DNA from 2 places in the Streptomyces sp. NPDC057565 genome. Region 2 is predicted to be linked to the other one. Evidence: riboswitches for the same ligand, from Rfam matches in the RefSeq annotation. Region 2 holds a riboswitch; the other holds the start of a gene.
The links. Region 2 has a riboswitch for cyclic di-AMP ahead of ACFU8W_RS30370 (NlpC/P60 family protein). Riboswitches for the same ligand answer to the same signal wherever they lie in the genome.
Positions count from the first base shown of each region.

Region 1: it holds a riboswitch for cyclic di-AMP, as region 2 does, so the genes downstream of both, ACFU8W_RS07205 (M23 family metallopeptidase) here and ACFU8W_RS30370 (NlpC/P60 family protein) in region 2, are expected to answer to the same signal.

Region 1 is NZ_JBHVFU010000002.1:689,485-704,463, reverse strand. It holds gene ACFU8W_RS07240 (sigma-70 family RNA polymerase sigma factor) at 1-200, shown strand, start outside; gene ACFU8W_RS07235 (asparagine synthase-related protein) at 261-2,372, opposite strand; gene ACFU8W_RS07230 (sporulation protein) at 3,432-4,958, shown strand; gene lhgO (L-2-hydroxyglutarate oxidase) at 5,119-6,375, shown strand; gene trmB (tRNA (guanosine(46)-N7)-methyltransferase TrmB) at 6,368-7,177, shown strand; gene ACFU8W_RS07215 (PrsW family intramembrane metalloprotease) at 7,295-8,827, shown strand; gene ACFU8W_RS07210 (aldo/keto reductase) at 9,027-9,971, opposite strand; gene ACFU8W_RS07205 (M23 family metallopeptidase) at 10,126-11,232, opposite strand; cyclic di-AMP (ydaO/yuaA leader) riboswitch at 11,244-11,396, opposite strand; gene ACFU8W_RS07200 (PP2C family protein-serine/threonine phosphatase) at 11,658-12,812, opposite strand; tRNA gene ACFU8W_RS07195 (tRNA-Met) at 13,042-13,115, opposite strand; gene ACFU8W_RS07190 (SPFH domain-containing protein) at 13,396-14,592, opposite strand; gene ACFU8W_RS07185 (hypothetical protein) at 14,690-14,911, opposite strand.
Region 2 is NZ_JBHVFU010000022.1:82,586-97,564, reverse strand. It holds gene ACFU8W_RS30390 (cobalamin B12-binding domain-containing protein) at 108-521, opposite strand; gene ACFU8W_RS30385 (esterase/lipase family protein) at 873-1,736, shown strand; gene ACFU8W_RS30380 (M23 family metallopeptidase) at 2,030-3,511, shown strand; gene pcrA (DNA helicase PcrA) at 3,566-6,019, opposite strand; cyclic di-AMP (ydaO/yuaA leader) riboswitch at 6,277-6,441, shown strand; gene ACFU8W_RS30370 (NlpC/P60 family protein) at 6,440-7,618, shown strand; gene ACFU8W_RS30365 (hypothetical protein) at 7,690-8,043, opposite strand; gene ACFU8W_RS30360 (NlpC/P60 family protein) at 8,401-9,438, shown strand; gene ACFU8W_RS30355 (response regulator transcription factor) at 9,665-10,360, opposite strand; gene ACFU8W_RS30350 (PspC domain-containing protein) at 10,357-11,643, opposite strand; gene ACFU8W_RS30345 (PspC domain-containing protein) at 11,834-13,144, shown strand; gene ACFU8W_RS30340 (DoxX family protein) at 13,301-13,810, opposite strand; gene ACFU8W_RS30335 (hypothetical protein) at 13,945-14,979, opposite strand, start outside.

The sequences.
Region 1 (14,979 bases), on a different contig from region 2:
GCTCGGTGCGCTTCTCCGTGTTCAACGGTGCCGGGGTGCAGCTGTGGCAATCCCCGTTGATGAACGGCACCGATCCGGCCGTACCCATGAGGGTCGGCATCGCGGGGCAGCAGCGGATCCGGCTCGTCGTGGAACCGGCGGCCCCGTTCGGCGGGGTGGCACTGGCCGACTGGGCGGAGTCGAGGATCAGCTGCCGCTGATCCGGGGGCCAGTGCCGTCGGAACCAGCCCGTGCCGAGCGGTGTCGGGTATCGGGGGCGGTCAGCGTTGCAGGGTGCGGCGGACCGGGACCACTCCGCCCGCCACCGCGCGCTGGCGCGGCGCCGCCGTGCCCGTCCAGCAGGTGCCGCGGCGGGAGACGAGGCGGCGGAGCCAGAGCTCCGTGGCGGCCAGGTCGGCGAGGCCGTCCAGGGGCAGTGGTTCGCCCTCGGAAGCCGCGCGCAGGGCCTTTCGTACGACCCGGGCCTCGATCAGACCCGCGTCGGCGAGCAGGGGGGCGTCGAAGAGGGCGATCAGGTCGGGGAGCGCGGTGCGCAGACCGGTGCGGCTGACCGCGGTCGAAGTCGCCTGGGAGGGGGTGCCCCAGCCCGGCGGCAGTTCGTGGATGCCCGCGCCCGCGAGAACGCGACGCAGGACGGCGGCGCGGGCGCCCGGCTGGACGCGGAGCGATTCGGGCAGGGCGCGGGCAGCCCGTACCACCTGATTGTCGAGGAAAGGGGCGTGCAGACGCTGGCTGCGGATCTCGGCGGCCTGCTCCAGGATCCGGTGGTCGGCGGCGTGCCGGGCGAGCGCGGCACGGGCGCGGGCCTCGCCGGGACGCTGGACCGAAGTGGGGCGGATCGCCGCCTCCTGGAGGCGGACCGACACTTCCGCGAGCGCCTCCCCGGTCAGCCAGCGGGCGGCGGGCCCCGGCCGTGACCAGGTGAGCGCGGCGAGCGAGGCGTCGGCGGGGGTGCCGAGGTCGGGCGCGCGGCGGTTGGCGTCCGGGAGCCGGTCGGCAGCCGTTTCGAGACCCGTGCGGTACGACGTACGGGCCAGGCGGCGGGCCGCGCGGTAGACGGTCAGCGGTACGAACAGCGAGTGTGCGGACGGTCCTTCGGCTCTGGCGAGGGCGGCGACCGGGCGCAGCAGGTGGCGTCGGCGGCGGTCCATCAGGAGGTCGGCGAGGCGGGCCGGGTGGGCGTCGAGGACCTGCCGGGCGCCGTCGCCGACGAAGTGGTCGGCGCTGCCGGCGGCGAGGCGCCTGCGGTGGCGTTCGGCGACGACGAGGGAGGGGGCCGGTTCGTCGGTGAGCGGGCCACTGCCCAGGTCGGCATAGGGCAGTGCCTCCTCGCCCGCGGCGACGACGACGTGGTGCAGCCGCGGGTTGGCGGCGATGACCGCGGCACGTTCGAGTTCGTCCTCGTGGTCGCGGGTGGTGAGGTCGTTGAAGGTGACGGCGAGCAGCCGCTCGCCCGCGCCCGTGCCGTGACCGAGGAGGGTGCCGGGGAGTCCGGGCAGGCCTGCGGCGAGCAGGGCGAGGGTGGCGGAGGCGCTGCCGCCGGAGAGGTCGGCGCCGATGCCGGGGACGGGCACGCCGCGGGCGGCGCGACGTTCGGCGGGCCCCATGCCGGGGACCGGTCCCGGGTCGGGCGGCAGCGTCTCGGGCGCGTGGCGGGGGGCCAGGAGCCTGGCGCGTACCGCTTCGAGCAATGCGTCGCGCACCCCGTCCACGGCGCTCACCGGGTCGAGCTGGGGGGCGGCGACGGCGAGGGAGGCGACCGGCTCGTACCCGGTGATCTCGCGGGAGCCCTCGCGGAGGATGAGCGCGTGCCCCGGCGGGATGCGCTTCACGCCCACGTACGGAGTGCCGTCGCGCAGTGCCTCCGGCGTCTCGGGGCAGGCGAGGAGCGCGGCCAGGTGGCCGATGTCCAGCTGCGCCTCGATGAGGTCGGCGAGCGGGAGTGCGGCGGTCGCGTAGGCCGTACCGCTCGCCCAGGGCGTGTAGAAGACCGGGCGGGCTCCGGCGAGGTCCCCGACGACGGTGATCCTCCGGCCGATCTGGACGACGGCCGTGTAGCTGCCCGGCCAGGCGGTGAGATGGCGCAGGGCGCCGCCGCGGGCGGCGAGGAGGCCGAGCCGGAGCTGCTCGTCGGTGGCGCTGCAGCAGCCGAGGACGGCGAGGCGGGCGGTGGGCGCGCCTTCGGCGGTCTCGACGGAGGCGATCCGGATCTCGTCGGGGCGCCAGTCGCCGACCGCCCAGAGCGGATCCGGATCGCCCCACAGGAGTTGGGAGCCCACGGGGTGCACGGTGCGCCCCTCGTCGGCTGCGCCGACCGCGCCGACCGTGCCGAAGCTCGCGGCGATACTGCTCCACCCCACCAACCAACGCATCGCCGCCTCCACAGGCTGTGGACAAAAACGGCGCACCTGGTTCGTACCGGGAGAACTGCGAGAACATGCAGCGCCGTTGCGGAACATGCTGCCACGACAACGGCGCGCAGGAGTGGCTACGGAGGGCGCACGTCGCAAGCGCATGCGCCCCTGGCAAAAGCCGGAGGGCGGCCGGGGCCGGCCGATCCCCGCGCACCGGGGGATGCCACAACGGACCTACAGGTTCCGTTTGTTGCCTTCCCCGTTGCCCCGGGGTCGTACCGGCCGAAATCCGGCCACCTCCGGAACCACCCGTCGACCGCGGGCCGACAGCCCGCCGGGTGTCCGCGGATCGCCCGGCCCAACCCGCGACGGACCGACGTCATTCGGCCATTCTCGGAGGGCACGACAAGCCCCGGAACCGATTCCCGGCGCGCACGATGCTCCGTTCCATCCCGCTTTGATGCGAGGTCGCCCGACCGGTTCCGCGACGCCCCTCCGCCACTCCCGTACCGGCTGCCCTCACGCCGGCCCCGGTCCGCTCCGGCGGCCCGCCGAACGCACAGTCCGGGAGACGTGGTTCGCCTCCCGGACCGGTCCGCCGCCTGCGGGGAATGAGGCGGCAGTGTCCCCCAGCCCACTGAGTCCAGTGCAGTGGGCCGACCCACGCAGCACTCATGCAAGCGCTCCCCCGTCGGCCGGGCCAGAGCGCACGGCCGGGCGCACGGCCACACGCCAGGAGCACGTGGGGAGTTCGCCCGGCGGGGTCCCCAGCGGCGTCCGGGCGGGTCCGACAGGGCGGCCGGAGCGTCGCGGTGGGACCGTCCCCCGCACGCCGATCGTCCGCCCACCGCACGTACGGACAACAATCCCGCCATACGGACGTCTGCCCCTTAACGGTAGGGATGCGGCGAACTACGCTGGGTTTACTGAGGTTCTCGGCAGGAGGCATATTCCTCGGGGCTCGGCCACATGCGTGTGCGGTCGGAGTGCCGGGGCCCGTCCCTGGGGAGAACACAGTACGAATGCCGCGCGCCTCCTCGGTGACGCGGCTGCCGTCTGTGTGTCGAGGGGTGGCGCATGTCCAGGGAGCAACGCGGGCCGAACGAGAAGCTCGGAACCGTTCTCGCCCTCGCGGGAATCAGCAACGCCGGGCTCGCCCGGCGGGTCAACGACCTCGGGGCGCAGCGCGGACTGACACTTCGCTACGACAAGACCTCGGTGGCGAGATGGGTCTCGAAGGGCATGGTGCCGCAGGGTGCCGCACCCCATCTCATCGCCGCGGCGATCGGCGCCAAGCTCGGCCGGCCGGTCCCGCTGCACGAGATCGGGCTCGCGGACGCCGATCCGGCGCCGGAGGTCGGTCTGGCCTTCCCGCGCGACGTGGGCGAGGCGGTGCGTTCGGCGACCGAGCTGTACCGGCTGGATCTGGCCGGGCGCCGGGCGGGCAGCGGCGGGATCTGGCAGTCGCTGGCGGGCTCGTTCTCGGTGAGCGCGTACGCGACGCCCGCGTCCCGCTGGCTGATAACCCCCGCCGACCCGTCGGTGGCACGCGACTCGTCGGCGGCCGAGGCGGCGATCCTCGGCACGCAGGGCGCGCACGGTGCACCGCCACCGCCGGGTGCGCCGGGCGGTGCGCCCGGCATTCCCGTACAGCCGGGACCGGACTCCATGAACGACATCTCGCCGCTGCGCGTCGGCCACAGCGATGTCACCAAACTCCGCGAGGCGGCCCAGGACGCGCGCCGCTGGGACTCCAAGTACGGCGGCGGCGACTGGCGCTCCTCCATGGTCCCGGAGTGTTTACGGGTGGATGCGGCGCCTCTGCTCCTCGGCTCGTACAGCGACGAGGTGGGCCGGGCGCTCTTCGGCGCCGCCGCCGAGCTGACCAGACTCGCCGGGTGGATGGCGTTCGACACCGGGCAGCAGGAGGCCGCCCAGCGGTACTACATCCAGGCGCTGCGGCTCGCGCGGGCCGCGGCCGACGTGCCGCTCGGCGGATATGTCCTCGTGTCGATGTCGCTGCAGGCGACCTACCGCGGCTTCGCCGACGAGGGAGTCGACCTCGCGCAGGCGGCCGTCGAACGCAACCGCGGACTCGCCACCGCCCGCACCATGAGTTTCTTCCGGCTGGTGGAGGCGCGGGCCCATGCGAAGGCGGGCGACGCCGCGGCCGCGGGGGCCGCGCTGAAGGCCGCCGAGAGCTGGCTGGAGCGTTCCCGGGACGGCGACGCGGACCCGTCGTGGCTGGGCTTCTACTCGTACGACAGGTTCGCCGCCGACGCCGCGGAGTGCTACCGCGATCTGAAGGCCCCGCGGCAGGTGCGGCGCTTCACCGAACAGGCACTGTCCCGGCCGACCGAGGAGTTCGTGCGCTCGCACGGGCTGCGGCTGGTGGTCTCGGCCGTCGCCGAGCTGGAGTCCGGCAACCTGGACGCGGCCTGCGCGGCGGGCACCCGGGCGGTCGAGGTGGCCGGCCGCATCTCGTCGGCGCGGACCACGGAGTACGTACGGGACCTGCTGCACCGCCTCGAACCGTACGGGGACGAGCCACGCGTTGCCGAGCTGCGCGAGCGGGCACGGCCGCTGCTGGTGGCTCCGGCGTAACGGCCTCCCCGGGGCGCCCGCAGCCTCTCGGACGTATGCGCGGGGTCCTCCCGGTGACGCGCAGGCGACCGGGGGCGGAATTCCGGGCGCCACGCTGACCTCCGCTGGTTTGAGTGCAATGTCAGTGGGTCAGTGCACTATCGGGGTGGGAGGTGGCGTGATGATGACTCACGCGGCGTACGACTGCGATGTGCTGGTGATCGGCGGCGGGATCGTCGGCCTGTCGACGGCGTATGCCCTCACGCGGACCGCTCCGGGCACGCGGGTGACGGTATTGGAGAAGGAGTGGGGCCCGGCGCGCCACCAGACGGGGCGCAACAGCGGGGTCATCCACAGTGGCATCTACTACCGCCCCGGTTCGCTGAAGGCCCGCTATGCGGTGCGCGGCGCCGCCGAGATGGTCGACTTCTGCGCGGAGTACGGCATTCCGCACGCGGTGACCGGCAAGCTGATCGTCGCGACCGAGCGGTCCGAGCTGCCCCGGCTGCACGCCCTGGTGCAGCGCGGCCGGGAGCACGGGCTGCCGGTGCGGGAGCTGGGGCCCTCGGGGATCGCGGAGTACGAGCCGCAGGTCCGCGGGCTCGCGGCGATCCGGGTCGGGACGACCGGGGTGTGCGACTTCAAGGCGGTTGCCGAGCGGCTCGCGGCCGAGGTTCGCGGCGCGGGCGGGCTGATCAGGTTCGGGGCGGAGGTCACGGCGATCGACCGCCGCCCGTGGGGTGTGGCGGTGCGGACGGCTGACGGCCGCGTCGTGCGGGCCCGGGTCCTGGTCAACTGCGCGGGGCTGCACTGCGACCGGGTGGCGCGGCTCGCGGGCGACGAGCCGGGCATGCGGATCGTGCCCTTCCGCGGGGAGTACTACGAGCTGACCAGGCCGGAGCTGGTGCGCGGGCTGGTCTACCCGGTGCCGGATCCGGCGTTCCCGTTCCTCGGGGTGCACCTGACCCGAGGCCATGACGGCGGCGTCCACGTCGGGCCGAACGCGGTGCCCGCGCTGGCCCGCGAGGGGTACAGCTGGCCGGTCGTACGCCCGCGTGAGCTCGCGGACACGCTGACCTGGCCCGGCTCCTGGCAGATCGCACGCAGACACTGGCGGTACGGGGCGGGCGAGGTGCACCGTTCGCTGTCGAGGAGCGCATTCACCGCGGCCGTCCGGCGGCTGCTGCCCGAGGTCACGGAGGACGACCTGCGCCCCGCCCCGTCCGGTGTCAGGGCCCAGGCGGTGCTGCGCGACGGCACGCTGGTGGACGACTTCCTGATCCGCGAGGCCCCGCACACCGTGCACGTGCTGAACGCCCCGTCGCCCGCCGCGACGGCCTCTCTGCCCATCGGGCGGGAGGTGGCACGCAGGGCGCTGCTCCGGGCACAGGGAACGGGATGGAAGCCGCCCGCCGTAGAATCGGGGCATTGTGTCTGAGTCCTTGAACCCCGCCCCCGAGACCGACGAGGCCCACGCTCTGCGTGCCGCCGCCTTCGAGCGGCAGCGCAGGCTGCGCCAGGAGCCGCGCTTCCCCGGCGGGCCCGCCGCCGATCCGGCCGGTTCGCACCACGAGCGCCGGATCCGCAGCTTCCAGCCGCGCCGCAGCCGTGTCACACCCGGCCAGGAGGACGCTCTGCAGCGGCTCTGGCCGAAGTGGGGCCTGGACATCGACGGGCAGTCGGTCCTCGACCTGCCCGAGCTGTTCGACGGGCTCCCGATCGTGCTGGAGATCGGCTTCGGGATGGGTGAGGCGACCGCGCAGATGGCGGCCGACGACCCGGGCACCGGCATACTCGCCGTCGATGTGCACACCCCGGGCCAGGGCAATCTGCTCGGTCTCGCGGACCGGAACGGACTGTCCAACATCCGGGTGGCCAACGGTGACGCGATCATCCTGCTGCGCGAGATGCTGCCGCCGGACTCGCTCGACGGGCTCCGGGTGTACTTCCCCGACCCGTGGCCCAAGAAGCGCCACCACAAGCGGCGCCTGATCCAGCCGGAGTTCCTCGATCTGGTGGCGCAGCGGCTGAAGCCGGGAGCCGTGCTGCACTGTGCGACCGACTGGGAGCCGTACGCCGAGCAGATGCTCGAGGTGCTGACCACGCACCCCCTGTTCGAGAACACGGCGGCGGACGGCGGCTACGCACCGCGGCCCGCGTTCCGTCCGCTGACCCGGTTCGAGGGGCAGGGCCTGGACAAGGGCCACGTCGTGCACGACCTGCTCTTCGCCCGTAGCTGACCTTTCCGCCGCGGCCGGGTCCTCACCCGTGGCTGAGCTGCGGATTTCCTGACGGGGCGGCACGCGTACCTCGTCGCCCCATGGTCAGCTGTCACTCCCCCTCGTTAGGGTCATGGGGTGTCCGACGGGTCTGTCCAGCAGCAACAGTCGCAGCCGGCCGTCCCGCTCCTCGAGGAGCAGCGGGTCGGCGAGATCCTGGCGGCCGTGCCGGAGCGGGGTCAGTGGCGCTACCGCCCGCGCCGCGTCGGCATGGTCTGGCGGAGCAAGACGTTCCGTATCGCCGCGGTCTTCACGGTGCTCGCGCTGTGCGGGCTGGTGATCCTGGCCCTGGTCCGCGCCCAGACCGGCACCGAAGGATTCCTGGTCGGGCTCGGTCTGGCCGTGCTGCCCGTCCCGCTCCTGATGACGGCGTTCCGCTGGCTGGACCGGGTCGAACCCGAACCCTGGCGGAATCTGCTGTTCGCCTTCGCCTGGGGTGCGTGCGCCGCCGCCCTGGTCGCGATCATCGCCAATTCGTTCGCGACCCGCTGGATCGCGACGGCCACCGCGGACCCGGCGAGCGCGGACACCCTCGGGGCCACGGTGATAGCGCCGGTCGTCGAGGAGAGCGCGAAGGCGGCGGCCGTCCTGCTGATCTTCCTGTTCCGGCGAAGGGACTTCGGCGGTGTCGTCGCCGGCGTCGTCATCGCCGGCTTCACGGCGACGGGCTTCGCCTTCACCGAGAACATCCTCTATCTGGGCAACGCGTTCGGCGAGGACCAGCAGATCGGCAACTCGGGCCTGGCGTCGGTGACGGCCGCGACCTTCTTCGTACGAGGGGTGATGACGCCGTTCGCGCATCCCCTCTTCACCGTGCTGACCGGCCTGGGCTTCGGCTTCGCGGCGCTCAGCGCACGCCGCCACCGCATCCGTCGCATCGCGCTGCCGCTGCTCGGACTGGTCCTCGCCATGGGCATGCACGCCCTGTGGAACGGCTCGGGGACGTTCGGCCCGTACGGCTTCTATGTCGTGTACGGGGTGTTCATGGTCCCGGTCTTCGGACTGGTCACCTGGCTGGCGATCTGGTCGCGCCAGCGGGAGCTGCGCACCCTGGCGACCGAGCTGCCCGCGTACGCGGCCGCCGGCTGGCTGACCCCGGCCGAGCCGCTCGCGCTCTCCTCGATGCGGGCCCGCGGCCTGGCCCGGGACCTGGCGCGCCGGCAGCACGCGCAAGCGGGGTACGGAGCCCCGGGGCACGGGTACGCCGCTGCCTACGGCCCCGCCCACGGCGCTCACAGCCGGATCGCGGCGCAGGTACGCAGTCACGCCAAGGCGCAGGCCACGGCGCGCGGCAAGGCGGCGGCGCGGGCGGTCGCCGAGTACGAGTCGTTCGCCACGTCCCTGGCGTTCCTGCGCCGCCGGGCAGGCCGCGGGGCGGCGGAACCGGACTTCAGCGCACGTGAACTGGAACTGCTGCACCATCTCTGGCAGCGCCGGGAGGTGGCCGCCCCCGCCCTGGCGTACGCGGCACAGGCGACGGGCCGCCTGCGCCCGCGGTACATGGCCCCGGCGCCGGTTCCGCAGCAGTACCAGCCGTACGGCGGCCACAACCCGTATCTGTCACCCCCTGGGCAGCCGTATCACCAGCCGCCCCACGGACAGCACCGCTAGTGCTGCGACCGGAAAGGTTTACCGGGAAGCTCGCGGCGTCCGGTGCGGTGCATCGCAAGGCGGAGGATCCCCCTCGTACTGGACGTACTCGGGGGATGCGACAACGCAGCGAGGTGCCGTGCCGGGCGTCGCGAGCCGGTGAACCTTTCCGGTCGCAGCACCAGGGGGAGCCGGCCGCCCCGGCATCCCCGGTGACGGGTCAGGCGGACGCCTCGGTGAGTTCCGCCAGCTCCTGCTCGGTCAGTCGCAGGCCGGCGACGGCCACCAGCGCGGGCAGCTGATCGACCGTGCGGGCCGAGGCGATCGGAGCGGCTACGGTCGGACGGGCGGCGAGCCAGGCCAGGGCGACGGTCGCGATCTCGGCGCCGCGCTCCTGGGCCACCTTGTCGAGTGCGGCCAGGACCTTCCGGCCCCGCTCCGACTCCAGGTGCCGGCCGGCGTTCTCGGCCCGGGCGCTCTCCACCGACGTGCCCGGACGGTACTTGCCGGTGAGGAAACCCGAGGCCAGGGCGAAGTACGGGACAGCGGCGAGCTCGGCGCGGGCGGCGGTGTCCTGGAGCTCGCCCTCGTAGGTGTCACGGGAGACGAGGTTGTAGTGCGGCTGCAGGGCGACGTAGCGGGCCAGCCCCTCGCGCTCGGAGAAGTCCAGGGACGCCTGGAGCCGCTCCGGGCTGATGTTGGAGGCGGCGATGGCGCGCACCTTGCCGTCCTTCACCAACTGGTCGAGAGCGGTGATGATCTCCTCGACCGGGACGGTCTCGTCGTCGAAGTGCGTGTAGTAGAGATCGATGTGGTCGGTGCCGAGACGGCGCAGCGACTGCTCGGCCGCGGCCTTGATGGTGGTCGCGGAGAGGCCCTTGTAAGCAGGATGGGCGCCGACCTTCGTCGCGACGACGATGTCGGAGCGGTCGGAGCGTGCGGCGAGCCACTTGCCGATGACGATCTCCGACTCGCCGCCCTCGTTGCCAGGGACCCAGGCGGAGTACGAGTCGGCGGTGTCGATGAAATTGCCGCCCGCCGCCGCATACGCATCGAGGACGGCGAACGACTGCGCCTCGTCGGCGGTCCAGCCGAAGACGTTGCCGCCGAGGGCGAGCGGGAAGACCTGAAGGTCGGAAGAGCCGAGCCTGCGGAGAGAAGTCATAAGTGGATCAACGAAATCCACCGGTGCCGCTATTCCATGCATGGTGCACGGAAAAGCCGTGGAGAAACGGACCGGCAGCCCTGACGTCGGGGGGTGAGCGTCAGGACTGCCGGGGATCGGTGGCGGGCCGGTGGGACGGCTCGCGTTCCTCGGGTCAGGGCGTGAGGCCCTTGTCGCGCAGCCAGGTCATCGGGTCGATGCCCGTACCGCTCGAGGTGTGGACCTCCAGGTGGAGGTGAGGTCCCGTCACATTTCCCGTGGCGCCGACACGGCCGATGGTCTCACCGGTGGTGACCTTCTGGCCGACGCTGACGTTGATCGACGACTGGTGACAGAACCACAGTTCCGTACCGTCCTCGAGCTCCAGGACCGTGCGGTAGCCGTAGGAGCCGGACCAGCCCGCCGACTTGATGGTGCCGGTGTGGATGGCCTTGATCGGGGTGCCGGTCGGCGCCGCGAAGTCGAGACCGGTGTGGTAGCCGGAGGACCACATCGAACCGGCTTGGCCGAAGGTCGAGGTGATCGTGTACGAGGAAGTGGGGATGGCGTAGCTGGCGGCCAGTTTGGCGAGCCGCTCGGCCTCGGCCTTCGCCTTCGCCTCTTCCTCCGCCTTCTTCTTCGCGGCCTCGGCCTTGGCCTCCGCGACGTCCTGCTTCTGCTTCGCCTCGGCTGCCGCCTTCTCCGCGGCGGCCTTCTCCTCAGCCGCCCTGGCCTCCGCGTCGGCGGCGTTCTGCTGCTGCTCGGCCTGCTGGAGGATGCGGGCGCGGAGCGCCTCGCCGGCGTCGGTGGCACCCTGCTCGGCCTCGGCGGTGGTGATGCCCGCACTGGTCAGCGGTGCGGCGGCGGTCGCGGCCTGGGCCCGGTCGGTGGCGGACTCGTCGGAGAACAGCGCGCCCACACCGGGGAGGGAGCCGGCGTCGGGGAGATTGTCCGCGATGGAATCGGGAAGGGAGATGGAGACCGGCGGCTTGCTCTGCGCGGTGGCCATCCCGCCCGCGCCGACGGCCGCGATGACGCCGACACCGAGAACCGTGGAGCTACGGGCGAGCCCGTTGCGCTGCTTGGCGACGCGGTGCCTGCCGCGTACGGGACGGACGGACTCCTCGGTGGGGTTCCATTCCTCCCAGGCCCGGTCGGTCTCTCCGAAGCCTTCGGTCCCGAACTCGGTGCCGAACTCGGTGTCCGTCCCGGATCCGTACTCAGTGGTGAAGTCGGAGCCGAACCGGGAAGGGGCTTCGGGGGCAGGCTTGTTGGACGCCACGGGGGCGCACTCCTTTCCTTCCTTCTCGCCTACCGGGTTAGCTGACGGGTTCGGAGCAGGAAGGTCTCCTACGGATTCCTCTGCCTCTCACGAGACACAGGTGTCCGATTCACCCCATGTAGGTGGTTCCCCGGTTCCCTTGCGGAATTCGGCGCTCGCGCACGGGTGCCGCCACTGACGACGGCTGGGACGACCGCGCTGCGTTATCGAACGTTAATAGACACACGGGTCCGATTCCAAGCCGTTCCCACTGATCATTGCCGACCTTGGCCTGGACTTTACGGGACACAACCGGGTGGAATCGGACGAGTTGACCCGGGCTCAGCCACTACCGTCTTTCTGACGTTGCGTCAAACGTTATGCGGAGCGGCACTCTTCGATTACGCACGGTGGCATCACCCTCGTGTGCTCACCGCAGTCGCGACTCATTCCTGCCCGCGCCCCACGATCTTCACCGTCCTGCGCCGTTCCAGCTGCCCCTCCGCGGGCCGCGCGACCGCGACCAGCGCCAGGTCGTCGGTGGACTTGCCACCCGTGTGCAGCCGTACGTCATCGGTCAGTGCGGACAGCAGCTCCTCGGGCCCGGGGAAGAGCCGTCCGCGCAGCCGGGCCGCCGGATCGTAGAAGATCCCCTGTTTGTCCCGAGCCTCGGAGAGGCCGTCGGTGTAGACGAGCAGCGTCGTCCCGGCGGCCAGACTCCAGACGTCGGCCAGGTCCGGCCACACCCCCAGCCCCATACCGAGCGGCAGCGCGGGCACGCTCGGCACCAGCACCTCCACCCCGCCGTCGGCATGGAGCAGCAGCGGCTCGGGGTGGCCGCGGTTGACGATCCGTACCTCGTCGGCGCCGTGCGGGATCTCGGCGAGTGCCGCGGTGACGAACCCCTCGACCGGATCGATCCCGCCGCGCCGCTCCCCCTCCCGCGCCAGCGCCCGCTCCAGCCGCTGCGCCACGTCCTCCAGCGAAGCCTCCTGCTCGGCGGCCTCCCGGAACGCGCCGATGATCACCGCCACCGCCTCGACCGCGTCGAGCCCCTTGCCCCGCACGTCCCCGACCACCAGCCGCACGCCGTGCGGGCTGTCCACCACGGCGAACAGGTCGCCGCCGACGAACTCGTCCGCCTGCGCCGCCTCGTACCGCGCGGCGACCCGCAGCCCGCCGATCCAGTCGTTCGGCTTCGGCAGCACGGCCCGCATGGCGGTCTCCGCGATGACCCGCGCCGAAGCCAGCTGCTCAGTGCCTCGCCGTACGACTCCGTTGATGAAGAGGGCGAGGACCGAGACGGTGAGCACGGTGAGGACCTCGAGGGACGGCACGACCTGCAGCACCGTGCCGCTCTCGCTCCGCAGGACGAGGATCGAGAGCAGCGAGGCGGCGCCGATACGGACGGTGCCCGCCCGAGTGAAGAACGGCGCGGCGACCAGCGGGGCAGCCACGAAAAGCGGCACGGCGGTGAACGGCGGCGGGGTGAGAATGTCGAACACGAGCCCGACGACGATCATCAGCGCAGGCAGCGCACCGACGAACCGCCGGGAACGGCTGCCGCCCCCGACCCGCACCCCCCGCAGCTTCTCCGCCATCCCCACCAGTGGTCTCCTGCCCGGTACGCGCAGCGGCTCCTGTGGTCTCCTGCCCGATGCGCCCCCGCGGTCTCCTGCCCGGTACGCGCCTGACTGCGGACGGCGCCGCACCCCACTCCCCCAGGCTGGCCGGAGCGGCGTCGCGCGGCGACTCCGCGTCGGCCGAAGGGGGGACGGACACACGAATCAGGCCCGGCATGCTTCGTGCATGCCGGGCCTGATTCTTCAGTAGCGGGGACAGGATTTGAACCTGCGACCTCTGGGTTATGAGCCCAGCGAGCTACCGAGCTGCTCCACCCCGCGTCGGTGAACACAACTCTACGCCATCCGGGACGGACGGTTGACCATTTGCTGGTCCGCCTGCGCCCATCCATGCCCACCGCTGCCCCAAGGTGTCGAATTCGAGAAGCAATTGCCGGCTCGCAGCCTGCCCGGAGGGCCTCCGACGATGACCGCACCGCTCGCCCTGCCGGTACCGACCACACTCCGCAGTCGTCCGTGCACGGCGCGCTCATCGGCGGCGAAATCCCTCGTGGCGGAATCCTGCGTACCGGAGGCCTCCGGAGCGGAGAAGCAGCCCGGCTCAACTCGAGTCGGTGATGTGCGGCGCCCGCTTCGCGTCGACCGCCGGCTTCGCCGCCTTCGCGCCGCGCTGGAGTGCGTGGAGGATCGCCAGCCCCTGGCTGACCACGCCCGCCGCCATCTCGTTGACACCGTTGGTGCCATTGAGCACGGTGAGGTCGGCCCCCGACATCCCGCGGGCGGCCGCGTCGGCCAGGGCCGGCAGGTTCTCCACGATGCGGTTGGCCGCGATCAGCTCCTGATTGCCGTCCCGGAGCGAGGTGGCACGCGCGGTGTTGGCGTCGGCCTGCGCCTGGGCAAGGGTCCTTTCGGCGTACGCACTGCCGTCGGCCTGGAACTTCGTCTGGTCGCGGGCGGCCTCGGCGAGCGTGCGCTGCCGGTACGCCTCGGCGTCGGCCGGACGCCTGACCTCCGCCTCCAGCCGTTGCGCGGCCAGCGACGCCTGCCGCTCGGCCAGTGCGGTCTGCTCCTCGACGACCTCGTGCGAGGCCCTGGCCTGGGCCAGCGGTCCGGCCTGGGCGGCACGGGCGTTGCACTGCTCGGTCTCGGCGAGGAAGCCGGCCCGCTTGATCGCGGTGTCCCGTTCGTACTCGGCCTTGAGCGCCGCGGCCTGCTGCTCCCGCTCGGTCGCCTCCTGGTCGGCCCTGGCCTGGGCGATCCGCGCCTGGCTGGCGACGGCGGCCGCGTGCGGGGCGGCGAGGTTCTTGATGTAGCCGGTGGAGTCCTCGATCTCCTGGATCTGGAGGGCGTCCACGACGATGCCGAGCTTCTCCATCTCGCCGTGGCTGCCCGCGATGACCTCCTGGGAGACCCGGTTCCGCTCCCGGATGATCTGCTCGACGGTCAGCCCGCCGACGATGGAACGCAGGTGTCCGGCGAAGATCCGGCCGGCGAGCTCCTCCATCTGGTCCTGTTCGGACAGGAAGCGGCGGGCGGCGTTCGCGATGGAGACGGCGTCATCACCGACCTTGAAGACGGCGACGGCGCGGACGTTGAGACGGATGCCCTGCTGGGTGACGCAGTCCTCGGTGATCTCCGCCTCGCGCAGCGCCAGGGAGAGCATGCGCACCTTCTGCTTCACCGGCACGACGAAACTGCCGTGACCGGTGACGATCCGGAACTGGGTGTCGTGCGTCTGCCGTTTCGATCCGGAGATGAGCATCGCCTCGTTGGGGGCGGGAACGTGCCAGAACAACATGAGCGGACTCCTGCCGTACGCCTTTTCTCGACGTGCTGTCCCGGTGCGGCGGCGCTCATCGCTGTCCCCCGGCGTCGTTCCCCGGCGTCGGTTCGCTTCAGGACGGCAAGCGTTCGACGATCACGCCGCGTGCCGAGACCGAGTCGACGACAACGACGCGTACGTCCCTGTCGATCGACGTCGCCGACCATGCGGTGTAGGCCTCCGACCCACCCCGTACGGCCACCAGTACTTCGCCGGGACCGTTCGGCGGGATCGGCACGGTGACACGGCCGATCGCCCCGATCGGGCTCCAGGCGGACCCATCTGCGGCGCTCATACGCCACACGCCTCCCTCGGTCATTCCACGGTACTCCGCGCCGCCTCTGGGGAACGGCCCCTGAGGAA
Region 2 (14,979 bases):
CCCGTGGTCTCCAGGGCAGGGGAACCCCTTCGACGGACCCGGCCTCGCACCGGGCGGGCGACTGAGGACGCAGGGCACCGGACGGGCGAGCGCCCCGGCCCGCCCGGTCAGGCGTCTGCGGACTGGCGGACGTTGGCGTTCACCCAGTCGACGATCGAGCCCGTCGTCGCCCCCGGGGTGAAGATCGCCGCGACGCCCTGCTCCTTCAGCGGTGCGATGTCCGCCTCCGGGATGATGCCGCCGCCGAACACCTTGATGTCCTCCGCGTCGCGCTCCTTCAGGAGCTCGATCACCTTGGCGAAGAGCGTGTTGTGCGCGCCGGAGAGGATCGAGAGGCCGATCGCGTCGGCGTCCTCCTGGATCGCGGTGTCGACGATCTGCTCGGGCGTCTGGTGGAGCCCGGTGTAGATGACCTCCATACCGGCGTCGCGCAGCGCCCGCGCGATCACCTTCGCCCCGCGGTCATGGCCGTCGAGGCCCGGCTTGGCCACCACCACACGGATCGGACCGGTCACACCCATCACTGCCTCCACATGCGTCTCCCGTGCCGGAAAGGGCCGGGGATGTGAACGAACGTTATCGACAGCATCCCGCAACCCGCCGTTTCGCGGTGGGCCGGGAGGGGGAAATCACACCTGGGACATGTTCACCGGGCCCCGTTCCCGCATCACGCGGCATGCCTGCCGCGCGGGCCACGGAGGCCAGGGGAGCCGCTACGAGGTCGCCGTACCACCGCGCCGTCAGCCGCACGGCACGGTGGTACGACTCGTCGACAGGTGGTCCGACCAGCCACCCACGCCTCTGCCACGGCACCCCATGAGGGCATACGGGGACTTGGGCCGCCTCCCGTGCGCCGAAGCAGGAGGTCGGCCATGAAGGTCCTGCCTTTTCTTCCGCTACTGCTCCGCCAGCCGTGTCTGCGTCGCACCTGGCTGTCATCGGCACTGCTGAGAGCCACCGCGCTGGAGCTGGTCGTGCTCGTCGGGCACGTGCTCCTCTACCCCTCGGGCATGACCGGGGAGCGGCATGCCGCGACGCCCCCGCCCGAACAGCCACCCACCGCACCGGCCGGAACCCGGGCCCTGCCCACCGAGAGCCCCGAGCGGCGGCCCGTCGTGCTCCTGCACGGGTTCATCGACAACCGCTCCGTCTTCGTCCTGCTGCGCCGCTCCCTGGCCCGGCACGGCTGGCACCATCTGGAGTCCCTCAACTACTCACCGCTCACGTGTGACATCCGCACGGCCGCCGAACTTCTCGGCCGGCATGTCGAGGAGATCTGCACCCGCACCGGGCACCACGAGGTCGACGTCGTCGGCCACAGCCTCGGTGGCCTGATCGCCCGTTATTACGTGCAGCGACTCGGCGGTGACCGACGGGTCCACACCCTGGTCACCCTCGGCACCCCGCACGGCGGCACCGCCGTCGCCCCGGTGGCCAGTGCGCACCCGATCGTGCGCCAGATGCGCAGCGATTCCGCCCCGATCGAGGAACTGCGCCGCCCCGCACCCGACTGCCGCACCCGGTTCGTGAGCTTCTGGAGCGAGCTGGACCAGGTGATCGTCCCGGTCGAGGCGGCCTGCATCGACCATCCGGACCTCGATGCGCTGAACGTGCGCGTCACCGGGATCGGCCACCTCGCACTGCCGGTCCACCCGGCGGTCGCCGCCGGGATCCGGCAGGCACTGGAGTCCCCGGAATCGGCCACCGGACTCCTGGGAGCCGCCTCGGTCGCCTGAGGGACCGGAGTCCCTCACGGGCACAAGGCCGCCACGCCGTGCCGGGGGCATACCCCGGGCACCATGGCTGCCCGGAGTGCGCTCACAAATAGAACGCGTTTCGAACATAGAGCCAAGGCTCTGTGCACAGTCCGCCGAAAGACGGCCGATTGCCCGTTTCCTGCGGGCCCGGAACCTGAGGAAGATTGTCGCCGTCACGTACTGCCGGGTACAGTCGCGGCCACTGCTTTCCCCTGGGATTCCCCCACCGGACCCCAGACCCAGGTCCTGCTGCCGAGGCGAGAGAGAAGTTGGTGAACGACCAGCACCCCTACGCCGGGTATGTCGGTTACGACAGCCACTCCACGGGCAGCTTCGACAGCGACCCGCTCTTCGGCTCCCTCCCGGGCAGCCACGACGGCACGTACGACACCACCGGCTACAGCAGCGGCTACGACACCGGACAGGCCGGATACAGCGGCCAGTACGACTCCACCCAGTGGGACACCGGCGCGCATCAGACCGTCACGTACGACCCCTATGCCGCGTACGGGACCCAGCACCCGCAGCAGTACGACACCACCGCGACGTGGATGCCGGAAGTCCCGGGCATCCCCGCGCAGGGCGGCGCTCCGGACGCGTCGGGCCAGTGGGACACCAACGGCTGGCACCAGAACGGCCAGTGGGCGACGACCGGGACGGCCGCCTACGACACCGGCGCATACGACGCCACCGCCTGGAACACCGGCGCCACGCCCGAGCACGAACAGCAAACCGCGCAAACCGCGCACGAGTCGTACGAACCCGAACAGGCCGCGTACGAGGCGTACGAGAATCAGGGTTCCTACGCTCCGTACGAGCCCTACCCGCCCGCCGGAACCGTGGAGCCCGCGGACATCACCGCGACCTCCGAGTTCGGGGTCGCCGACCTGGACCCGGACCTCGAGGCCGATACGGACGACGCGGCAGACCGGACGGACCACGCGGCGGAGCACACCGCCGACATCCCCCGCCCTGCGAGCCGTTCCGTCACCCGCGGCGGCGGTGGCAGCCGCGGCCGGCGTCGCACCCCCGCCAAGCGTTCCGCTCTTCTCACCGTCGCCGTCCCCTCCGCCTGCGTGATGAGCGTCGCCGGTATCGCCGCCGCCTCCGTCGGCGGACTCGGCAGCGGCGAGGACACCAAGGACGACACCACGTCGATGGCGGCCGCCGACCCCGGCAGCGTCAAGCCGGTCGACGCCAACAACAAGTTGGACACCCAGCTCGCCAACCTCAGCGCCGACGCCGAGAACTTCGCCGACCGCGCCAGCCGCACCCAGGAGCGCATCGACCTGAGAGAGCGGCAGGCCGCCGAGAAGAAGAAGCGCGAGGAGGAGGCCGCCCGGAAAGAGGCGCTGCGGCCCAAGTTCCTCCTGCCGGTCAAGCAGCACGGCCTCAGCGCCTACTACGGTCAGGCGGGCGTCAACTGGATGTCCGTGCACACGGGTATCGACTTCCCCGTCTCGTACGGCACTCCGGTGATGGCCGCGACCGACGGCACCGTACGCACCCAGTGGAACAGCGCCTACGGGAACATGGCCATCGTCACCACGGCCGACGGTACCGAGACCTGGTACTGCCATCTGAGCAGCACCAGGATCCGCTCGGGCCCGGTCAAGGCCGGTGACGTCATCGCGTACTCCGGGAACTCCGGCAACTCCACCGGCCCGCACCTGCACTTCGAGGTCCGGCCCGGTGGCGGAGCGGCCATAGACCCGCTGCCCTGGCTCCGCAGCCACGGCCTCGACCCGACCTGAGCTGCAGAGCCCGACACGGCACAGGCCCCGCCCGTCGGCTCCGGAGCGGCCCCCCTAGAGCTTCTCCACCGGCGCGTACCGCAGCAGCAGCTTCTTCGGTCGTTCGTCCCCGAAGTCGACCGTCGCCTTCGCCTGGTCGCCGATCCCCTCGACCGCCGTCACCGTGCCGAGCCCGAACTGGTCGTGCGTGACCCGGTCCCCGACCACCAGCGTGACCGTCGGCTTGTCCGAGGTACGCCGGGTCGCGAAGCCCGAGGGGCCCGAGCGGGCGCGCGACGAGGACAGCGACGACGTGATCCCCGACGTCGGTCCGGCCGGGGCCGCCATCGGCCCGGTCCGCTTCCACTCCAGGTGCTGGTCCGGGATCTCCTCCAGGAACCGCGACGGCGGGTTGTACGAGGGCTGACCCCACGCACTGCGCATCGCCGCCCGGGTCAGATACAGCCGCTCACGGGCACGGGTGATGCCGACGTACGCGAGGCGCCGCTCCTCCTCCAGCTCCTTGACCTGTCCCAGGGCGCGCATGTGCGGGAAGACGCCGTCCTCCATGCCGGTCAGGAACACCACCGGGAATTCGAGCCCCTTGGCCGTGTGCAGCGTCATCAGCGTGATGACGCCGGAGCCGTCCTCGTCCTCGTCGGGGATCTGGTCGGAGTCGGCCACGAGCGCGACCTTCTCCAGGAACTCGGCGAGCGTGCCCGTGCCCGCACCTTCCTCCCCGGCGGACTCCCCCCGCTCCTGCTCGAATTCGAGCGCGACGGCGGCGAGTTCCTGGAGGTTCTCGATCCGCGTCTCGTCCTGCGGGTCCGTGGACGCCTGGAGTTCGGCGAGATAGCCGGTCCGTTCCAGCACCGCCTCCAGCACCACGGCGGGGCCCGCGCCGGACTCGACGATCGTGCGCAGCTCCTCCATCAGCGTGTTGAACCGCTTGACGGCATTGGCCGAGCGGGCCGCCATGCCGTACGCCTCGTCGACGCGGCGCAGTGCCTGCGGGAACGTGATCTTCTCGCGCAGCGACAGTGCGTCGATCATCGCCTCGGCGCGATCGCCGATACCGCGCTTGGGCACGTTGAGGATGCGGCGCAGCGGGACGGTGTCCTCGGGGTTGGCGAGGACCCGGAGGTAGGCCAGGATGTCCCGGACCTCCTTGCGCTCGTAGAAGCGCACGCCGCCGACGACCTTGTAGGGCAGGCCGACGCGAATGAAGATCTCTTCGAAGACGCGGGACTGCGCGTTCGTCCGGTAGAAGATCGCGACGTCGCCGGCCTTCGCGTCGCCCGCGTCGGTCAGCCGGTCGATCTCGTCGGCGACGAACTGCGCCTCGTCGTGCTCGGTGTCCGCGACATAGCCGGTGATCCGGGCGCCCTCGCCCGCGTTCGTCCAGAGGTTCTTGGGGCGGCGGCTCTCGTTGCGCTCGATGACCGCGTTGGCGGCGGAGAGGATCGTCTGCGTGGAGCGGTAGTTCTGCTCCAGCAGGATCGTCGTCGCGTTCGGGTAGTCCTCCTCGAACTGGAGGATGTTGCGGATCGTCGCGCCGCGGAAGGCGTAGATCGACTGGTCGGCGTCACCCACGACGCAGAGCTCGGCGGGGGCGTCGGCCTCTCCGGCCGGGCCGACCAGCTCGCGTACGAGCGTGTACTGCGCGTGGTTGGTGTCCTGGTACTCGTCGACGAGGACGTGCCGGAAGCGGCGTCGGTAGTGCTCGGCGACGTCGGGGAACGCCTGGAGCAGATGGACCGTCGTCATGATGATGTCGTCGAAGTCCAGTGCGTTGGCCTCGCGCAGCCGGGACTGGTACATCGCGTACGCCTGGGCGAGCGTCTTCTCGAAGCCGTCCGCGGCCTGGCCGGCGAAGGTCTCCTCGTCGATCAGCTCGTTCTTCAGGTTCGAGACCTTGGCCGTGAACGACTTCGGCGGGAAGCGCTTCGGGTCGAGGTCCAGATCGCGGCAGACCAGGGCCATCAGCCGCTTGGAGTCGGCCGCGTCGTAGATCGAGAACGACGAGGTGAAGCCGAGCCGCTTCGACTCGCGGCGCAGGATCCGCACGCACGCGCTGTGGAACGTCATGACCCACATGGCGTTGGCGCGCGGTCCGACGAGCTGCTCGACGCGCTCCTTCATCTCGCCCGCGGCCTTGTTGGTGAAGGTGATCGCCAGGATCTGGCCGGGGTGCACGCCCCGCTCGGCCAGCAGGTGGGCGATCCGGTGGGTGAGCACCCGGGTCTTGCCGGAGCCTGCGCCGGCGACGATGAGCAGCGGCGATCCGGCGTGCACGACCGCGGCGCGCTGCTCGGTGTTCAGCCCGTCGAGCAGGGCGGCGGAGTCGATGGCGGGGCGGTGGGCGCCGTCCCGGTAGTACGCGTCCCGGGGCGGCGGGGGTGCGTCGAAGACACCCGCGAAGAGGTCCTCCGGCACCGCTTCGGGTGCGGAGTCCTCGGGGGGCGGCGGGGGTTCTTCCTCCGAGTGCTGGAGGCCGGCCAGGAAACTGTCGTCAAAGAGGCTGCTCATCGCCTCACGAGTCTAGGGCGACGCACCGACACTCTGCGGCCGCATGGGAAAGCGCGGCCGGAAGGCACCTACGTACGGAGAGCACCCGCCCACGCCCCGTAAGGAAATCGGGGCCCAAACCGCCTCCTCCGACCCCTCTTCGCCAAGGTCACGAAAACGTATCGGGCATATCGAACATCAAGCTTCACAGCGGCACCACGGTTGGCTAGCGTGCTCCGTCGGGCGGCCCGTACCCCCTTGAGGCGAACCACGCCGAGCGGGCTCCCCCGCCGAATCCGCGCTGCCCACAGGGAAGTTCGGAACCGGGGACCCACATGCGAAACCGGGGTGAATCGGTCTGTATCCCCACTCGGACCGTAGGGCAGCCTTCCGTTCCGCCCGAACCCGACAGCTAACCCGGTAGGCGGTCCACGGAAGGAGATGCCGGCTTTGGCATCGCATCGCAAACCGCGCAGCCGAGTACGCACCACCACCCCCGCCGTCGGGCTCACGACGGCCGCACTGGCAGGCGTGACCCTGCTGTCGACCCAGAGCGCCACGGCCACCCCGAGCGCACCCAAGCCCAGCATCGAGGACGTGCAGAAGAAGGTCGACGACCTCTACCGGCAGGCGGGCACCGCGACCCAGCAGTACAACCAGGCGAAAGAGGCCTCCGCCACGCAGCGCGGCAAGGTCGACGCCCTGCTGGAGGACGTGGCCGAGCGCGCCGACAAGCTGAACGAGGCGCGCAGAACACTCGGCAACTACGCGGCCGCGCAGTACCGCACCGGCTCCATCGCCCCGACCGCCACCTTCTTCCTGGCCAACGACCCGCAGTCGTACTTCGACCAGAACCAGCTGATGAACCGGATGACCGCCCAGCAGCAGAAGGCGGTCACGGACTTCCGTACGCAGCAGGCAGCGGCGGCGAAGAAGCGCACCGAGGCGACGAAGAGCCTGGAGACGCTCACCGAGTCCCAGGCCACGCTGCGGACCAGCAAGCAATCCGTCCAGAAGAAGCTGGGCGAGGCGCGCGCGATGCTGTCGAAGCTGACGGCCGAGGAGAAGGCGCGGCTGGCGGCACTGGAGCGCGAGAAGGAGGCGGAGGCCAAGCGCAAGGCGGAGGAACTCGCCCGCCGGCAGGCCGCCGCCAAGGCCGAGGCGGACCGCAAGGCCCAGGAGGCGGCGAAGAAGGCCGCCTCCACCAGTGGCACGGGGACGGGCACGGGAACCGGGACCGGGACCGGGACCGGCTCGGACACCAGTGCCACCACGAAGGCCGAGAAGGTTCTCGCCTTCGCCCGCGCCCAGATCGGCAAGCCGTACGTCTGGGGAGCGGCGGGCCCCTCCTCGTACGACTGCTCGGGGCTGACCCAGGCCGCCTGGAAGGCAGCGGGCGTCGACATCCCCCGCACCACTTGGGACCAGGTGAAGATCGGCACCCGGATAGCCACGGCCGACCTGAAGCCGGGCGACCTCGTCTTCTTCTACGACGACATCAGCCACGTCGGTATCTACAAGGGCGACGGCATGATGATCCACGCCCCGAAGCCGGGGGCGAACGTCCGCGAGGAGTCGATCTACTACATGCCGATCTACGGCAGCGTGCGCCCGGCATGACGCCGAGCCCGCATAAGAGGAGCCCCTGCCGGGTCCGGCAGGGGCTCGCTTTTCATGCGGGCGGGTCCGGCTCAGGTCCAGAGTGTCGCGATGAAGATGTTGGCGACCGTCAGTCCGCCGACCGCCGCGAACACACCCTTCTCGACCTTCTCCTCGTCCCGCTTGATGTAGACCAGCGCGAGGATCACCACCAGGACCGCCAGCTTCACGCCGATCTTGATGTTGTTGACCGGGTGGTCGTCGGCCTGGTTGAGTCCGACCAGCGCGACACCGGTGACCAGCATGGTCAGCGCGCCGTGCAGCATCGCCGGGACGAAGCGTGCCGTGCCTGCGCCCATCGCCTTCATCTGGGTCAGGAAGCCGCCCAGGAGGGCGGCGATGCCGATGATGTGCAGCGCGACGAAGACATTGATGAGTACGTCCATGAGGCCGCAGCCTAGCCGGGGCCATATCACCCCTCTTCGGCGAGGTGGGGGCTACCCGGCATTTCGCTCCCATCTGCACCAATTGCCTGACTCTGATGGAATTTTCCAGCCACTCGGCGACAACACATTGCCAAATTCGGGCAATAGCCGTCATTGCGACCCTTCCTCGCGCCCTGGGCCTAGCGTCCCTGTCCAGGTGGCCGGCTTCAGCACCGCTCCGCACCCGGACGGCAGCCCGGTCACCCCGCCGAGAAATCCGGCGGCGGGCCGCTCCCCCTGTTGGCGTCCCGCCGCCGGACCTCTCAGCGGCCCGCCGGTAGGCCCCGACGGGCAGTCGACCGAAGGAGCCCCGCCCCTGTGGCAGTGCATCGGAAACCCAGGCAGCGCCCGCACGCCGGCTCCGCCGCCCGCACCGCAGCCACCCTCGCCTTCGCCGGGGCCGCGACCGCCGCCGTCCTGCCGGGCTCCGCGCACGCCGAACCACAGCCCACCCCCACCCGGATCAAGGCCGCGGTGGACCGGCTGTACCACGACGCCGAGGTCGCCACCGAGCAGTACAACGGCGCGAAGGAGGAGGCGACCGCCGCCGCCAGGTCCTTGAACGCACTGCGCGACGAGGCCGCCCGCAGGACCGAACGCCTCAATGCCTCCCGTAAGGCACTCGGTTCGCTCGCCGCCGCGGAGTACCGCACGGGCGGCCTCGACCCCGCCGTGCAGCTGGCGCTGTCCTCGGACCCCGACCAGTATCTGCAACGGGCCTCGTACGTGGAGTGGGCCTCCGACCGCCAGGCGGCCGAGGTCTCCAACGTGCAGCGGCAGGTCACCGAGATCGCCCAGCTGCGCACGGAGGCGAAGAACGAGCTGGCGGCCCTCACCGCCCGCCGGGCCGACCTGAAGAAGCACCGGACGACGGTCAGGGCCAGACTGGCCGACGCCCGGAGGCTCCTGGACACCCTCTCGCCCGCGGAGCGCTCCGGGTTCGAACGCGTGGGCGCCGCCCGCGCGGATCGCAGCGCCCCGCGCCTAGGCACCACCCAGGCTCCCAACGCCCGCGCCGCGGAGGCCGTCGCGTTCGCCTACGGGGCGCTCGGCAAGCCGTACGTCTGGGGCGCAACCGGACCGTCCTCGTTCGACTGCTCCGGGCTGACCCAGGCCGCCTGGCGCTCCGCCGGCGTCTCACTCCCCCGCACCACATACACCCAGATCAACGCCGGCCGGCATGTCCCCCGCTCCGAACTCGTCCCCGGTGACCTGGTGTTCTTCTACTCCGGGGTCAGCCATGTCGGTCTCTACATCGGCGACGGACAGATGATCCACGCACCGCACCCCGGAGCACCGGTCCGCATCGCGCCGATCGACAACATGCCCTTCGCGGGAGCGACCCGGGTCGCATAGGCTCCCTCGCTCCGCAGTTCGCGGTCCTGACTCCGGAATCCCACCGGACGGTCGAAGGGAACCCGTACGCCCATGGACGCCGCCGCCCACGTACAGCACCACGGGTAAGTGGTGTGGCTGGAGCCGGCCGACGCCGCTGTGGAACGGATCCACGCGGGCATCGGCTACCGAAGGGTCGGCGAGAGACTCAACATCTCCATCGACCCCGAACGGGAGAACGGCTGACTCAGACCAGCCGTCGGGCCGTCGCCCACCGCGTCAGCTCGTGCCGGTTCGACAGCTGGAGTTTCCGCAGCACCGCCGAGACATGCGACTCGACCGTCTTCACCGAGATGAACAGCTGCTTGGCAATCTCCTTGTACGCATAGCCGCGCGCGATCAGCCGCAGCACCTCGCGCTCGCGCTGCGTCAGCCGGTCCAGGTCCTCGTCGACGGGCGGCGCGTCCGTCGAGGCGAACGCGTCGAGGACGAAGCCGGCCAGCCGGGGCGAGAACACCGCGTCGCCCTCCTGCACCCGGAAGACCGAATCGACCAGATCGGTGCCGGTGATCGTCTTGGTGACGTAGCCGCGTGCGCCGCCGCGGATGACACCGATGACATCCTCGGCGGCGTCCGAGACGGACAGCGCAAGGAAGCGCACCGGGTTCTCGACCGCGCCCATCAGCGGGGCGCAGCGGCGCAACACCTCGACGCCGCCGCCGCCCGGCAGGTGCACGTCGAGGAGGACGACCTCGGGGCGGGTCGCCGTGATGACGGTGACCGCCTGGTCGACATCGGCGGCCTCGCCGACGACCTCGACACCGGTCTCCTCGGTGCGGCCGATCTCGGCCTGGACTCCGGTGCGGAACATCCGGTGGTCGTCGACGAGCACGACCCGTACCCGGCGCTCCGGGCCCCCGATCGCTTCGGTGGTCTCGGTCATTCGCCCGCCCTCTCCATCTCCAGCTCGACTTCCGTGCCCCCGCCGGGCACCGAACGCAGCCGCGCCGTACCGCCGTTGCGCTGCATCCGGCCGATGATTGATTCTCGTACGCCCATTCTGTCCCCCGGTACGGAATCCGGATCGAATCCCGGACCACGGTCCCGTACGGAGACGAAGACCGTGCGGCCCTCGACCTCCGCGTAGACCTGCACGGCGCCGCCCTCGCCACCGTACTTCGCGGCATTGACCATCGCCTCGCGTGCGGCCTGCATCTGCGCGGCGAGCTTCTCGTCGAGCGGGCAGTCGCCGACGACGACGACCTCCAGTGGGACACCGTGCTTGTCCTCGACCTCGGCGGCGGCGCGTTTGACGGCTTCGGCGAGGGTCTCCGGTTCGTCGCCCTCGTCCTTGCCGGTGCCCTCGGGGTTGTACAGCCAGTTGCGCAGCTCGCGTTCCTGGGCGCGGGCCAGTCTGCGGACCTCGCTGCCGTCGTCCGCGTTGCGCTGGATCAGGGTGAGGGTGTGCAGCACGGAGTCGTGGACGTGAGCCGCGACCTCGGCGCGTTCCTGGGCCCTGATGCGCATCAGGCGTTCCTCGGACAGGTCCTGGGTCATGCGGACGAGATAGGGACCCGCCAGCAGCGCGATGCCGGTGAGGACGGCGATCGCCGCGGTCAGCACATTGCCGAGCTGGGCCGCGGAGCCGCGTACCACGATGAAGACGGCGAGTCCCAGGCCGACCAGGGCGACCCCGGCCAGCGCGCGGGCCAGATGCAGCACCCGGCGGCGGCGGCCGACCTCCATCCAGCGGGCCCGGCGGGCGTTGTCGGCCTGCCGCCACACCAGGACGGAGCCCGCGCCGATCAGCAGCGTCGGCCAGATGTAACGGTCGGCCTTGCTGCCCATGTCGACGTTGCCGACGAAGGTCACGGCGCCGATGAGGAGCGCGAGGAGGGCGAACACCTGCCCCTTGTCGGGCTTGCGGAGCCTGCGCCGGCCGTCGGGGGCCGTCTCGAAGACGGAGCGCGGCGCGTCGACGCCGCCGACGCCGAGGGGGACGACGATCCAGAACACGGCGTAGAGCAGAGCCCCGAGGCCGTCCGCGAAGAACAGTCCGAGGAAGACGAACCGCACCCAGACGACGGGCAGCCCGAGATGTCCGGCGAGACCGCGCGCGACGCCGCCGAGCAGCCGTCCGTCGGCACTGCGGTACAGCTTGCGCAGCGGTGGCTCCTCCGGGTCGGCGCTGAGGGAGCTTGCGGCTCGGGGTGAGGCGGTCGGCATGCCACGATCGTCACATGGACGGGTGAGCGGCGGTATCAGGGTCTGCCCCCACTTCGACCCTGAGACGGGCAGTTCGCACCCGCCGCACGCACCGCGACGGCGCCCTTCAGGGTCCGGGGGAACCAATATCAGGGATCGGCCAGGGTCGGCGCGGGTCCCGTCGGCGCTTGCCGCCCGTCACCATGGAGCCATGACCGTTCCCCAGGACGCCGCGCCCGGCGTCGCACCGCAGCCCGCACCGAGACCGCAGCTGCAGCGCAGCTCGCGGCAGAAAGTGGTGGCCGGGGTGTGCGGCGGACTCGGCCGGTACTGCGACGTGGACCCGGTGATCTTCCGGATCGTGATCGGTGTGCTGTCGGTGACCGGTGGCGTCGGCCTGATCTTCTACGGCTTCGCCTGGCTGCTGCTCCCGCTGGAGGGCGAGGAGGAGAACGAGGCACGCAGGCTGCTGTCCGGCCGGGTCGAGGGGGCGTCGCTGGTCGCGGTGCTGTTCGCGCTGATCGGCTGCGGGCTCTTCCTGTCCATGCTGGGCAACGGGGGCACGCTGGCGTTCTCCGCGATGCTGACGCTCGCGGTCGTCGGCTTCAGCGTGTGGACGCAAACCCGCAGGACCGCCGCGCCCGAGGACCCGCTGCACCCGACGGCCGCGCAGGCGGTGGCGGACGCCCCGCCGGAGGTGAAAGCACCGCCGTCGCCGGCCAGCCCGTCGTGGTGGCGGGATCCGATCATCAAGGACGGCACGTCCGGCCCGGTGGGACCGGGGTATCTGTGGGGCCCGGCGGATGCGGTGGCCGACAGTCCGCCGGTACGTCCCCGCAGGGCGGCGGACACCCCGTACCGCGCGCCCGAGCCGGTCCGGACCAACCGGGGGCCACGCTCGATCGGCGGCCTGGTCTTCCTGCTCGCACTGATCGCCGGCGGTCTGGGCACGGGCCTGAGCTGGCACACGCATCCGTTCGGCACGAGCCTGCAGTTCGGCCTGGCCGCAGCGCTCGCCGTGTTCGGTGCGGGGATGGTGGTCAGCACCTTCCTCGGCAGGACCGGGTTCGGCACCGTCCTGCTGGCGATGATCACGGCGGCGCTGCTGGCGGGCGCGGCCGCGCTGCCGAAGGACATCAGCACCCATTGGGTGCGGGAGGAATGGCGCCCGGCATCGGTCGCCGCGGTCCAGCCGCGGTACGAGCTCGGCAGCGGTGTCGGCACCCTCGACCTGTCGAAGGTGCCGGTCCCGAAGGGTGACACGGTCCGGACGCAGCTGGGGGTCGGCGCGGGCCGGGCGGTCGTCGTCGTGCCGAAGGCGGTGACGCTCCGGGTGCGGGCGGACGCCGGGATCGGCGACATCCGGCTGCCGGGCGATCCGCCGGGCGATGTGGACATCAGCCCGTCACCGAAGGAACACCGCATGATCGCCCCGCCCGCGGGCGTCACCCCGGCGGGCACGGTCGAGCTGGATCTGGAAGTCGGTATCGGACAGGTGGAGGTCATTCGTGCTGCGTCATGAGATCCGGCCGGGCCGGGCGGTCGCGGGCATCGCCATGCTCGCCCTCGCCGCCGGTTACGCGGCGGACGCGGCGGGCACCTGGGACGCTTCCTGGGTCTTCTTCTGCCCGGTGTTCTTCGGCGGCCTCTGGCTCGCCGCGACCACGACGTGGTTCGGCTACCGTATCCGTCGCCGTCGCGACGCGAGGAAGGCGTCCACGGAGAACGACGCGGCGCCGCCGAGCACCAGCGGCAGCCAGGCCATGAGGTAGGCCAGGTCGTTGCCGAAGTAGTACGGCTTGACCTGCCAGCTCACGGTCAGCCACAGGCTCAGCGAGATCAGCGCCCCGCCGAGTGCGGCGAGCCGGGCCCACAGCCCGATCAGGGTGCCGATGCCGACGGCGAGTTCACCGAAGGCGATGGCGTGCCCGAAGGCTCCCGGGCTCTTCAGCGCGAGGTCGACGAGGGCCGGGATCGCGGCCGAGTCGCGTACCGCGTGCATCGTCTCGCCGATGGAGCCGGGGCCGGTGGCGCGGAAGAAGGCACTGTCCGTCAGTTTGTCGAGCCCGGCATAGAGAAAGGTGACGCCGAGAAAGATCCGCAGTGGCAGCAGGGCATGCTCCCGCGCCAGCTCACGGATGCTTGTCGCTTCGCCCAGACCTCGCGAATTCGTGCCATACGCACGCATAAGGACCCTATCCTTCCGTCGACCCGTCACCAGACCATACGTACGCGGCGAACGGGCTGCTCACCTGCCCTGCGGTTCGATCCGGTCCGATCAGACCCGAGTGGCGGCCGGAGGGAAAGACGGTCGATCGGATCTCAGTCCGTGACGTCGATCTCGACCCGGTTCGTCTCCACCCCGGCGGCTGTCACGACCTGGACGTCCACCCGCCCGGGTTCCACCTCCACCGGGACCGGCACGGTGAGCACGGTGTCGGTCGGGTTGGCGAAGCCTCCCGTGACCGGGATCAGCGGGACATGGACATGGACCCGGCCGATCCTGACCACCATGCGGGCCAGCCGGTCCGGGGCCCCGGCGCCGGGCGGCACGAAGCCCGCTCCGCGGATCTCGATGTCGTCGCCGGTACGGATCGGCGCGTCCAGGTCACCGGCCTCCCGGGCCCGTACGACGGACAGCACGACCGGGCGCCCGCCCTCCGCGTACTTCCCCGCGAAGTACGTCGCCGCGGAGACCGCCACCAGCAGCGCCAGCCCCCACGGCAGATCGGGGAGCTGCTCGGGCCGGCGGGCCAGCCGGACCGCGGCGAAGAGGACGGCTACGGCGCTCACCAGCACGTACTGCACATCCGTGAAACTGCCGCGCCCGGAGTCGTCGGTGAGCAGATCGGCGGCGCGCGGCCGGTCCGCCCGCAGCTTCTGCAGGCGCTGCGCGAGGACGCGTACGGTCACCACCCGGCGTACGAGCACGGCGACGGCGCACACCAGCGCCAGCACGGTCAGCACCCCGACGCCACGCGCCAGCTCCAGACCGTCGATCAGCGCGTCGCGCTCCGCGTGGCTGGAGGCACCTGCCAGCTGCAGCGCGAGGACGAGTACGGAGAAGACGGTGAGCAGCACCCAGGCGACGGCGACCGCGCGGGAGGTGGAGAGCCGGTTGTCCTCGCCGACCAGCGGGGCGAGGACGCCGCCGCGGGCCCGGTGGAAGCGGGCGGCGCCGGTCAGCAGTGCCGCGGTGACGAGCCCGGCGAGCAGACCGGCGGTGCGGGCGGTCGACCAGCCCGCGCCGATCGCGGTGACCGCCTCGCCGATGACGAGCACGGCGACGCTCCCCCAGACGACGGCCAGGGTGCGCTGCCAGACCCGGCGGAGCCAGGCGTCGCCCGCCTCCCGGCT